2 linked regions of the Sporocytophaga myxococcoides genome follow. The protein of the gene in region 2 interacts with the protein of the main gene of each other region in a pairwise test. Links are inferred from orthologs where the notes say so. Each region holds a gene or a part of one and is shown on either strand. Other genes may lie near its edges. The genes, in order: rlmB and MYP_RS05195.

Region 1 (6,295 bases), on a different replicon or contig from region 2:
CATAATGAATAAAGACTATTATGTGGTGATTATGGCCGGTGGGATCGGAAGCAGATTTTGGCCTTTCAGCAGAGAAAAATTCCCAAAACAGTTTCACGATGTATTAGGTACCGGAAAAACTCTTTTGCAACAAACCGCTGAGAGGTATTTCAATATTCTTCCCAAAGAGAATATACTGGTTGTTACAAACAAAATATATGCTGACTTGGTGAAGCAACAACTGCCATTCATGAAAGATGAGCAGATACTGAGCGAGCCTATAGCCAGAAATACTGCACCTTGTGTCGCATATGCATGTTATAAGATAAAACAAAGCAATCCTAATGCAACAATGGTAGTTGCACCTTCAGACCATGTTATTCTTAAGGAAACTGAGTTTGAGTCTACCATAAAAATAGCAATGGATGCCGCTGCGAAAAGTGAAAAGCTTATTACTTTAGGCATTAAACCAAGCAGGCCTGATACGGGATATGGTTATATTCAATATATTGAAGAAAACCCGGACAGAATAAAAAAGGTAAAAACTTTTACTGAGAAACCCCAGCTTGAACTTGCTCAGAAATTCCTGGAAAGTGGTGACTTTGTATGGAACGCAGGAATTTTCATCTGGAATGTAAACGCTATCATAAAGAACTTCCAGAAACACTTGCCTGAAATGGCAGAAATCTTCGAAGAAGGCAGTGGTAAATATTGGTCAAAAGAAGAAGAAACCTTTATTAGTACAGCTTATTCTCAATGCAAGAATGTCTCTATTGACATTGGCATCATGGAGAAAGCAGAAGAAGTGTTTGTAATGCTTAGTGACTTTGGCTGGAGTGACCTTGGCACCTGGAAATCATTGTATGAGCTATCCAATAAAGATGAGAACAGTAATGTGATAGAAGGCAATACGATGCTTTATGATGTTAAAAACTGTATTGTTAAAGTACCAAAAGAAAAATTAGTAGTAGTAGAAGGCCTTGAAGACTTCATCATTGCAGAATTTAATGATGTTCTTATGATCTGCAAAAAAGATCATGAGCAAAGAGTTAAAGACTTTGTTTCAGACACCAAGAATAAGAAAGACGCAAGGTTTATTTAATATAAAAGCCCCGACTCTTCGGGGCTTTCTTTTTTTATAGTCTAGCCCCCTCTTTGACGAACTGCTTCATACAATATCATTCCAGCCGCAACTGATACGTTCAAAGACCCTATTTTTCCAGTCATTGGTATCCTTACAATTTCATCCGCCTTTTTAATGATCTCATCAGAAATACCATCTTCTTCCGACCCCACCACAATTGCAACCGGATCATTGTAAGCCGCCTGGGCTATTGTTTTCTGAGCCTTCTCCGTACATGCTATTACAGACAGCCCGCTTTCTTTAAGGTATTTTATGGTTTTAATAAGGCTTTCCTCTCTGCAGACTGGAATATGATTCAATGCTCCTGCAGAAGTTTTAACTGCATCACTGTTAATCTGAGCAGCCCCTTTCGCAGGGATAACAATAGCATGAACCCCCATACATTCCGCTGTCCTTGCAATAGCCCCAAAATTTCTAACATCAGTAATTCTGTCAAGCACCAAAATCATTGGAACTGTGCCTGACTGAAAGCAATCAGAAATTACATTATCCAAAGAAGCATAGACAATAGAGGACATAAAGCAAATCGCTCCCTGATGATTCTTCTTGGTTATGCGATTAAGCTTTTCTACCGGCACTCTTTGAACCGGCACCTTATGATGAAATGCAGCCTGTAACAATTCATTCATTAAAGGAGAAGACTGTTCCTTCTGAACAAGAATCTTATCAATTTCTTTACCTGCTTCTATGGCTTCAATGATCGGTCTTATACCGAAAAGCAATTCAGATTTATTATGCGGGGAATTTCTCTCCATTTGGTATTCGTTTAAATCACAATGCCAGGACAAGCCTGGCATTGTGATGGTTGTATTTCTTTAATTTACTTTTACTGATTAAATAGATAAGAGTAAGACATTAACACTTCTTCAAACTTAGCCGCTTCTTTGGCTTTGCCACCCTCTTTCAGTGCTCTTATGATTGAATCGAGAATGTAGAAGTTCAGCTCATAATCTCTTCCATATGGTATCCTTTCCTTCTTGTAATACTCAAGATTTTCAATAGCTCTGTTCCCCATTTTATTAGCAATGTCCATAGCCATTTTCTCATTTCCTGTTTTAAAGAAAATTTGAATAAAAGGAGGTGTTGCAATATCATAAGTAATAGGATCATCAGGCATTACTTTAAAACAATGTTCTGCTACTTCTTTTGCCTTTTCTGTTTCTCCGTTATTATAAAGTGTTGACGCAAGACGGTAGAACTGAGATCTTGAATTTACAGTCATTCTGAAATAATTTTCATCATAGTAAACTTTAGGATTATCAAGTTCTCTCCAGAAAAAGTTTTTCATCATGTTATCATACATCACCTTATCATAAACATAGCCCTGGGAAGCGTTCGGATATTTTATCGGCATTAATCTATGAGCCAAACCTTCTAATTGAGTATAATCTTTAAGGTTTAGGAAATTAGAACCAGACAATGTAGTAGAGAAATAAATCGGCCTTTTCCAATTGTTGGTAACGATCATATCAAGAATGATAAGATCTTTCTTCTCCAATGTATTTGTTCCGATATTCCATGCAAGTCTGTCAAGAACCTGACCTCTAAGTGTATCAGGCACTGCACCTGTTGCCAGCACAGCATTTTTATCTATATTCAAGTACAGATTTTTCGAAGGAAGTGTTGTATAGTAATCGCCTCTTCCGCTTTCCTGTCTGATTTCCGGATTATCAGTTCTTACAAGTTGAATATAACCAGCAAGATTGATTCCATTTTTATACTGAGGCTTTTCCACAAAATAAATCTGATCATTCTTTCCCTGAATATAATTTTCAAAATTCAAGGATATTGGCAATGGTGCTGATTCATAAGCCTGTTGCTTCATCTGCTTAATATACCAGTCTGTATTCAAAAGACTTAGATTACATACACGTACATCAGTACGGAAACCTTCTACTTCCTGAACATACCAGAGAGGGAAAGTATCATTGTCTCCACCAGTGAACAGTATTGCATTTGGAGCACATGAGTTCAAAAGATTTTTTGCAGAATCTACAGAATAGAATCTGTTTGATCTGTCATGATCATCCCAACCTTGCTGCCCCATTATAGCAGGTACAGAAAGACATAATATAAAGGATATACCAGATCTTGTAGATTCACTTTTTACAATTTTCTCCAATAGATCTGCGATGAAAAACACTCCCAATCCAATCCATATAGCAAAAGCATAAAATGATCCGGCAAAGGTATAGTCTCTTTCTCTTGGTTCTATCGGAGGTTGGTTTAGATATACTACAATTGCAAGTCCGGTAAAGATAAATAACAGAGAAACAATTATTCCATCCTTTCTATTTTTGCTAAAAAGGTAGACGAAACCTACAACACCCAATATAAATGGCAACATGAAGAAGTTATTCCTTGCCTTGTTATTTTTCAGGTATTCCGGTAAATCCTTTTTAAAGTAATCCCATGGCCATAACACATCGCTATCCTGGATATCACTTTCCCTTCCGATAAAGTTCCAACCAAGATAACGCATGTACATATGTCCAATCTGATAGCTAAACATATAACCCTTATCCTGCCAGAAAGAAGGTTTTTTCCCCTCTCTCAAATTCATCCTGCTTCGATAAGCCTCAACATGATGAGACTGGGTACTATAGGCTCTCGGGAATAATGTGACATGTTTCGGATCATAGATATAATTCATCTTGTAATCATAAACAACATATCGACCACTTGCACTGTCTTTTCTATAAAGCGCCCCACCTTTTTCTACGTCAATCGGATAGCCTGCTGTAAATAAAGGACCTTTGAAGATCGGTCTATCACCATATTGTTCACGTTTAAGGTAAGAAACAAAGCTTATTACGTTTTCAGGATCATTTTCATCTATCGGAGGATCGAAGTTTGATCTGACAAGGATAATACCATAAGATGCATATCCTATAAGAATAAAAGTCAATCCTAAAAGGCTAAGATTTAAAATATACTTTTGATTTTTAATAGAATAAACTATTCCTAAGATTAAACAGCTAAGGAAAAGAATGCCGAAGAATATGATACCGGAATTAAAAGGAAGGCCGAGATTATTCACAAAGAAAATCTCAAAAGTTCCTGCAAGTGAAGGTAAGCCGGGAATAATTCCTGATAATACCACTACAATGATTACACCACTCAAAAGGAATGTTGCTATTACACCCACCTTTGTGATATCGTATTTTTTAAAGTAGTATACAAAAGCGAGTGCCGGAATTGCAAGCAAATTTAATAAGTGAACTCCTATTGAAAGACCGATTGTGTAAGCAATAAGAAGCAACCATTTGTCAGCTCCCGTTTCTTCGGCTTTTGTTTCCCATTTTAAAATTGCCCAGAATACAAATGCTGTAAAGAACTGAGACATTGCATATACTTCTGCTTCAACAGCCGAGAACCAGAATGAATCTGAAAAAGTAAATGCAAGGCTACCAACTACCCCGCTTCCAAATATTGCTATTTTCTCACCAAGAGTTGGATTCACATAATCCTTTGCAAATTTTCTTGCAATTAGAGTGATAGTCCAAAAGAGAAATAATACCGAGAAACTACTAGATATGGCAGAAACCATATTGATCCAGAAAGCCACCTGAGTTACATCAGAAGCCAATAAAGAAAATATTCTTCCTATTAATAAAAAGAAAGGGGCTCCCGGAGGGTGTGGTACTTGTAATTTGTAGGAGCAGGCGATAAACTCACCACAATCCCAAAAGCTTGCCGTAGGCTCAATGGTAAGCACATAAACAGCTGTTGCAAAAATGAAAACCAACCACCCCAAGAGGTTATTTAGTTTTGAGTAATTTGAATTATACATCTTTACCAATTAAAAATTTATGGAAGGCGAAATTAGCAAAATTCTGTCAATTGACTATTAATTACCCATCCTTTATTGAATTTCAAAAATACTTGGCAGAACATATGAATTAGTTAAGGCACTTTGTGGTATAAAACAAAAAAAGAGACCCCATAGGAATCTCATTCTTAAATATTATGAAGAAACAGTTAAAACATTAAGATCTGTTTCTCAAAACTTTTCTGGTTTCTATAATACCCTTATCTGAATATACATTGCAGAAGTAAAGTCCTGGCCTGAGATTGGAAAAATCAACTTTATAAGCTGAAGGCCCAACCTTGTTACTTAAATCTATGGATGCTACCTCTTTTCCTATGATATCAAAAATCTTAATAAATTTGACATTTTTATTTCCTGGGAAAATGGTAAGATTCAATTCATCATCAAATGGATTAGGAGAGATATGAAATTCATATTTAGATTCTCGAAGATCTGCCAAACTAGATGTAACCGAAACATTTATAACCCCTTGCATGGAAGAATGAGCAGTACAAATATATGAATAGTTGGCTCCGGGAGTCAGATTTTTTGCGAACACTTTATAAGAGGTTACACTCCCCTGAGCTGGAGAAGCAAATGAATTATCGTTTGCTTTTACAGGATGTGAACTTGAAGAATTTCCATTTCCCTGCCAGATAAATTCTATGGTATCGTTCGGGCCTACATTCAAAACTTCCGGATCAAAACGAGAACTAACAACAGCAATCTGATGTGTCTGGGCTACTGAAACCGCAAGGCCCCAGAGTACCATAAAGACTATAAAAAACAATTTTTGTATATGTTTCTTCATATTGCTGAATATTAATTGTGAAGTTAACCAATTTAAGGATAAAAACCATGCCAAATATTCTGGAAATTATTGGGTTTAAAGGAGAAACATGAAATTGCTCCTGAAAGCATAATTTAATAAGAACAAATAAAGTTCCTGAATGTATATAAAAATTAACCTGCCCAACCGTCCCTGTCGAGACTTCGATATTGAATTGCTTCTGCCAAATGTTCCACTTTAATTTCTTCGCTTTCAGCCAAATCCGCAATAGTCCTTGAAACTCTTAATATTCTATCATAAGCTCTGGCAGAAAGACCTAATTTTTCCATAGCACTTTTAAGCAGATTTTTTCCTGGTTCAGAAATAATACAAATTTCTTTAACCATCTGGGAGGGCATCATTGCATTTGAATGAATGGGATTATCACCAGTCGGCAATTCCTCAAATCTTTTTTGTTGAATTTCTCTCGCCTTAATTACACGCTCCCTGATTTCGCCGCTACTTTCTGTTTTCCGTATCGAAGACATCTCATCAAAACCAACAGGAGTCACTTCTACATGAAGGTCTATTC
Region 2 (6,458 bases):
AAAATTTAATCCGAACCTTATTAAGGTGTAGATTTGTATTTATCGTAAATCAGGAATAGAAAAAGAGAGAGGCAGTCGCTTAAAATTTTATTTCTAAGACCTTGATTATAAAATCAATTTCTCAACAATGAATCAGGTTAAAAATAGTCAGCTATCAGAATTTGGAATCATTTTCCTTTTTATTATCAGCGGAATATTATTTGCAGGACTGGTTATGGTTACCTCAAAAATACTAAGACCTCACCGCCCGAATGAAGAAAAATTAACGAGTTATGAATGTGGAGAAGACCCTGTAGGAAATGCCTGGGGGCAATTTAACATGAGATTTTACATCATAGCGTTGATTTTTATTCTCTTTGAAGTAGAAGTGGTTTTCTTATTTCCCTGGGCTACGGTTTTCGCAAATAAAAAACTTATAGCTGCAACTGATGGTCTATGGGCTTGGTTTTCAATTACGGAGATGTTCATTTTTATAGCAATCCTTGCTTTGGGCCTTGCATATGCATGGGCAAGGGGATACCTGAACTGGGTGAAACCGGATCAGGAGATTGCTCCATTTAAATCTCCGGTTCCGAAGAAATTATATGAAGATATTAATACCAAATATTCCGGGAAGACAGCTTTAGAAAGGTAAATAAGTGGGACTATTAGATCATAAATACGGACAAGGTGGCATTATTCTCACAAAAGCAGATGATGTTATCAACTGGGCAAGGTTGTCTTCTATCTGGCCAATGGGATTTGGAATTGCATGCTGTGCCATTGAAATGATGTCTACATTTGCCTCGGGTTACGATCTGGAGCGCTTTGGAATATTTCCCAGACCTTCCCCTCGTCAATCAGATGTTATGATAGTTGCCGGTACAGTGACCTTCAAAATGGCTGATCGTATCAGAAGGTTATATGAACAAATGCCGGAACCGAGATATGTCATCTCCATGGGATCCTGTTCCAATTGTGGGGGCCCTTATTGGGAACATGGATACCACGTTGTAAAGGGTGTAGACAGAATCGTTCCTGTTGATGTTTATGTGCCAGGTTGCCCTCCAAGGCCGGAGATGCTCATTGGTGGCTTTATGAAACTTCAGGAAAAAATCAGGACCGAAAGTATAAAAGAACCGAAGCTTATTAATAAGGTTCTTGAGAAGAAAAAAGCTTTGAGCTGAAAGCTTAAAGCGAAAAGTTTTTCAGGCACAAGCTTTGAAAGTAGTACTACATTGAAGTCCTTGTCCTTCAGGAAAAGGATTTAGGATGAGGTGAATTTTTAAATCATTTAATTTATGACCTTTCAGGAAATTAAAGAACTGATTATACAGGAATTTGGAGCAGAAGTGGTGGAAGCTGAGAATATATCAGGTCTTCAGCCTGTACTCACTATTGTAAAGGACAAACTACCACAGATTGCAAAATTTCTATGGAGTAATGATAAGACCTATTTTGATTATTTGTCCTGCATCACCGCAATTGATAATTTGAAAGCGGGCATAATTGAAATCATTTATAATTTCTATTCGATACCATATAACCATCATTTTACTCTCAGAGTAGAAACTTTACGAGGAGATGAAAATAATCATCCTAAGATCCCAACTCTGAGTGAAATATATAAAACAGCCAACTGGCACGAACGTGAAGCTTTTGATCTTTTCGGAATTATTTTTGAAGGGCACCCTGACCTCAGAAGAATTCTTCTTCCTGCAGACTGGGAAGGATATCCTTTAAGAAAAGATTATAAAGAACAGGAATATTATCACGGTATAAAAGTAGCTTATTAAAGATGCCAACTGACAGGATTCAATACATTTACCATAAAGACAATCTCCAGAAGTCTGAGCCTACCCGCACAAAGCCTGAAGATCTTAAAACCGAGGAGATGATTATCAACCTCGGTCCCCAGCACCCATCTACTCATGGTGTATTGAGACTTGAGGTAATTACAGATGGGGAGTTTGTAAGAGAGGTCATTCCTCATATGGGGTATTTACACAGATGTTTTGAAAAGCATGCAGAAAACCTTCCTTACAATCAGATTATTCCTTTCGTTGATCGCATGGATTACCTGGCTTCAATGAACTCAGAACATGTATATGTGATGGGTTTAGAGAAGATGCTGGGTATTGAAAATACATTACCTAAAAGAATAGAGTATATCAGAGTTCTTGTAGCAGAGCTGAACAGGCTTGCTTCACATTTCGTAGCAATCGGAACTTACGGTATAGATATTGGAGCGTTTACTCCATTCCTCTGGCTGATGCGAGATAGAGAGCATATCCAGCGTCTTCTGGAATGGGTATGCGGTGCGAGAATGCTATACAATTACATTTGGGTAGGTGGATTGTTTTATGATCTTCCCGTTGGTTTTGAAGATCGTTGTGCAGACTTCATAAAATACCTTAAGCCAAAAATGAAGGAATTGGAAGCGCTGGTAATCAACAATAAAATTTTTATTCAGCGTACAGCCAATATCGGAATACTGCCTCTGGATCTGGCTATCAATTATGGTTGCTCGGGGCCAATGCTGAGAGCATCAGGCTTGAAATATGATCTGAGAAAGGTAGATGCCTATTCTGTCTATCCAGAACTGGATTTTGATATACCTGTGGGCAAGGGTGATATGGGAACCGTTGGAGATTGCTGGGATAGGAACTATGTGAGAGTTTTAGAATGCTACGAGTCCATAAAAATTATTGAACAATGCCTTGTGCAACTTACAGGAACTCACAAGAGGACCAGGGAGTTTGATCCGCAGGCCATGGTCCCTAAAAAGATCAGACCTAAAGCAATGGATTTTTATGTGAGAGGTGAAACACCCAAAGGGGAGCTAGGTTTTTATTTCAGGTCAACTGGAAATACAGATATTCCTTACAGATGTAAAGGACGCTCTCCATGTTTTGTAAACCTTTCTGTCATTAATGAATTATCAAAAAATACGATGCTTGCAGACTTAATAGCGATCATTGGCTCTATAGATGTGGTAATGGGAGAAGTGGACAGGTAAGTAATAAGTTGTAAGTAATAAGTTTTAAGTTGAAAGCACAAAGCTGAAAGTATTATTAGCTTGATTAAAATCTTAAATATTAATACATTCAAGTCCTTCTCCTTTAGGACACAGTCCTCAACTTAACGAATCTTTGATTGTGGTTTAATAAACAATGTTAAGTTGACAACCAAGTCCTTTAGGAACAGGATCTAAGATGAGGTCTTTTAGCCTTATGAAAATCCTCTCCGCTGACCAGATAAGGGCACTTGATGCCTATACAATTAAGAACGAGCCAATTACATCCATCGACCTAATGGAGAGGGCTTCAGTAACTTTTGTTAATTGGTTTATAAAACGATTTAAGCCGCATAGAGAAGTTTATATTTTTTGTGGTCCGGGAAACAATGGTGGCGACGGACTCGCAGTTGGCCGTTTATTGACCCATGTACAATATTCTGTTAAGGTCTTTATTTTTTCTTCCGACAGATATAGCAAAGACTTTGACATTAATTTAAAAAGACTTGAAAAGCTTGTAACTATTACCAAGATCAATTCAAAGGAAGATATCCCAATTTTATCTATAGGAGGAATTGTTATTGATGCAATCTTTGGCTCCGGATTGTCAAGACCTGTTGGTGGCTTATATGCAGATATTATAAAATCTATTAATGATTCGAAAGTTACTAGAGTTGCAATAGATATAGCTTCAGGACTTTTCTGCGATGCAAATAATGAAGATCCAGTTAAGCTGAAGGTTGATTATACCTTTACATTTCAATTACCGAAACTTTCATTTCTGTTTCCTCAGAATGAAGATTACACTGGTTGCTGGGTTATAGGAGATATCGGACTAAATAAATCTTTTATTGAAAGTCAAAGTTCGGCGTTTACTTATGTTGAAGAAGAAGAAGCTTTTTCTGTCGTAAAACCAAGAAGTAAGTTTAGCCACAAGGGGGACTATGGAAAAGTATTGATTATGGCAGGCAGCTACGGAATGATGGGGGCGGCAGTTTTAAGTGGAAAGTCTTGTTACAGAGCAGGAGCAGGATTAGTAAAATTCCATTCGCCTAGGTGTGGTGTTCAAATATTGCAGTCTTCCTTGCCAGAGGCTATTCTCAGTGTTGATCCGGAAGAAAATTTTATCTCAAGCCTTCCTGACATTTCAGGTTTTAATACAGTAGCTGCAGGACCCGGATGGTATGAAGGGGCTGAATCGGCATTTCTTCTACAGCAGATTTTTGAAAATAAGAATATTAATCTTGTGCTTGATGCGGGGGCTTTAAATGTATTAAGTAAAAACAAGGAACTATTGAATGCACTCCCACAAAATACGATCCTTACTCCACATCCTGGTGAATTCAAAAGACTCGCTGGAGAGTTTTCAAATGATTATTCAAGATTAGAGGGACTCAGAAAGTTTTCACAAAGATACAAATGCATCATGGTATTAAAGGGCGCAAACACTATGGTTGCATTACCGGATGGAAATGTAAGCTTCAACAGTACAGGTAATCCGGGAATGGCTACTGCGGGGAGTGGAGATGTATTGACAGGCATTATAGCCGCTCTTCTGGCACAGGGATACAGTCCAGCAATGGCCTCTAAATTAGGGGTTTATTTACATGGATATGCAGGAGATCGTGCAGCATCCAAATCGGGAACAGCATCAATCATCGCAGAAGATATTATTGATGGTGTTAAAGATTTTTACCTGGAATTCGACAAGAAATATAGTGCCTCATTATGAGTCTACTTTCACAACAGTCCCTGAAGAGTCGTAAAGCACTTCTCTCAGTTGGCCTCTATATTCGAAGTTGGCTTCATATTGCTTGTTTTTCTTTTCTTCCCATTTAACTTTCACATCAGTAGGAAAGTCACTGTAAAAGGCATTGATAACAGGGTCAGGAACCTGTGCAGGATCCAGGTTTTTATTGCAGGCAAATGCAGTCATTACCAGGGCACAAATGATGATTTTCTTCATTTTTTATCCTCTTTAAAAATTAAACCTCAGAAAAATGGATATTGTTGGAAACAAATTCTTCTTATCTCATTTGGCCTGATGTTTGTTAAGTTTAAAAAGCCATTGGCAGTTCAAAAAACCAATAAATCATTATGGTCAATTGTTTTATTACAGACTATAATGATTTGATAAACAGTGATAAAATTTTAATAATTAATCCTGGTTAAAATTTAAAAATGTTTTATTCGTTTCATAATTTCTTGCAGACCTTACGAATAAAATTTAATTTTAACTTTAGATGCTGATTTAGAATATATGAAACTAACTTCGAAACTAACTGTAATCTTCATAATGCTAATTTCTGTTGGCATTCTTTCATTTACATTAAATAAAAATGACAATCCATTTACCGAGGAATATCTGATTGAGCCCTCAGAACTAGCCAGAATTCTGAATAGTTCCACGGCCAAACAACCAGTCATTTTTAATATGGGACCTATGCAACCTATTAAAGGATCTGTAAATGTGGGTATTGGAAACAGTACTTCTGGAATGAATCAACTTCAGACTAAAGTGAGCAAGCTAAATAAAAATCAGTTTATTGTTATTTACTGTGGGTGCTGTGCAATGCAAAATTGTCCTAATGTAAAGCAGCCTTACGATTTCCTTAAAAATGCTGGTTTTGAAAATTTTAAAATTCTTAATATTAAAAGTAGTTTGAGTGAAGATTGGGTAAACAAAGGATATCCAATGAATTAATTAATCTAATGGTAATAGATTTCAAGAAAGGGCCTTTTAAAAGGCCCTTTTTTTGTTTTATCGAAATCTTTTAAATATTTATCGAAGAGGTGGCTTTTTTTGCGAAACGTTTTTAAAACATGAAGTCTAATAGATATAAATATTAAAAGTTTTACCCCAAGGGAATATATTTTTTAAACTTATTGTCCGAAATATTCCCTTAGGTTTTTTTATTTTTTTAGCTATTATTTTTACCTGGGGGCTGAAGTGATATTCAGCCTTCTTTCTTTTTATATAATAACCAAACAATTACATTCTCTTGATGTTCCTTTATTTATGGAAGAAATAGTAAAGTCAATAACCACTGCATTGGCAAGAGGGGCGGAAATTGCGGCAGCGTTAGTTATTGGCATTGCTTCTGTCAGGGCAATTGCAATGTTTTTAGGTAATTATTTTAAAAAGTTAGCACCCCAAAAAATATCCATTGAAGACATCCGCCTTTCCTTAGGACGTTCTCTGGCATTGGCTCTGGAATTTCTTTTAGGTGCAGACATTCTTAAAACTGCCGTAGCTCCGACGTGGAATGAAATTGGTCAGCTTGCAGCAATAGCGGTATTACGAACAGCCCTTAACTTTTTTCTGGACCGGGAACTTAGAAATAATGAGATTAGCAGGTCTGGTGAGTCTGCAAGCTGAAAAGCTATTGGTAAATAGGTAAAAATCAGAAAGTATAAAAGCAAAAAGGCAACTAGTTAACCAGCTGCCTTTTTGTGTAATTTT

The links.
Region 1: the proteins of MYP_RS05195 (region 2) and rlmB interact in binary tests that used the Escherichia coli proteins (3 or more experiments, as listed by UniProt). The link is inferred for Sporocytophaga myxococcoides from one-to-one orthologs.

Annotation. Positions count from the first base shown.
Region 1 is NZ_BBLT01000012.1:74,418-80,712, forward strand. The notes cover bases 1-2,768. They hold rlmB (23S rRNA (guanosine(2251)-2'-O)-methyltransferase RlmB), read right to left. Parts: upstream 1,879-2,768; coding sequence 1,123-1,878; downstream 1-1,122. Other genes in these bases: MYP_RS22010 (mannose-1-phosphate guanylyltransferase), read left to right, coding at 5-1,081; MYP_RS22020 (glycosyltransferase family 117 protein), read right to left, coding at 1,950-2,768. In the rest of the region: more of MYP_RS22020, read right to left, coding at 2,769-4,916; MYP_RS25530 (T9SS type A sorting domain-containing protein), read right to left, coding at 5,113-5,745; MYP_RS22030 (YifB family Mg chelatase-like AAA ATPase), read right to left, coding at 5,898-6,295. UniProt on the Escherichia coli protein: Specifically methylates the ribose of guanosine 2251 in 23S rRNA.
Region 2 is NZ_BBLT01000002.1:205,532-211,989, forward strand. What follows is about bases 2,530-5,460. They hold MYP_RS05195 (NAD(P)H-hydrate dehydratase), read left to right. Parts: upstream 2,530-3,194; coding sequence 3,195-4,727; downstream 4,728-5,460. Other genes in these bases: MYP_RS05190 (NADH-quinone oxidoreductase subunit D), read left to right, coding at 2,530-2,998; MYP_RS05200 (hypothetical protein), read right to left, coding at 4,722-4,961; MYP_RS05205 (rhodanese-like domain-containing protein), read left to right, coding at 5,256-5,460. In the rest of the region: MYP_RS05175 (NADH-quinone oxidoreductase subunit A), read left to right, coding at 128-634; NADH-quinone oxidoreductase subunit NuoB, read left to right, coding at 639-1,166; MYP_RS05185 (NADH-quinone oxidoreductase subunit C), read left to right, coding at 1,281-1,775; more of MYP_RS05190, read left to right, coding at 1,778-2,529; more of MYP_RS05205, read left to right, coding at 5,461-5,699; MYP_RS05210 (DUF1622 domain-containing protein), read left to right, coding at 6,015-6,374. UniProt on the Escherichia coli protein: Bifunctional enzyme that catalyzes the epimerization of the S- and R-forms of NAD(P)HX and the dehydration of the S-form of NAD(P)HX at the expense of ADP, which is converted to AMP.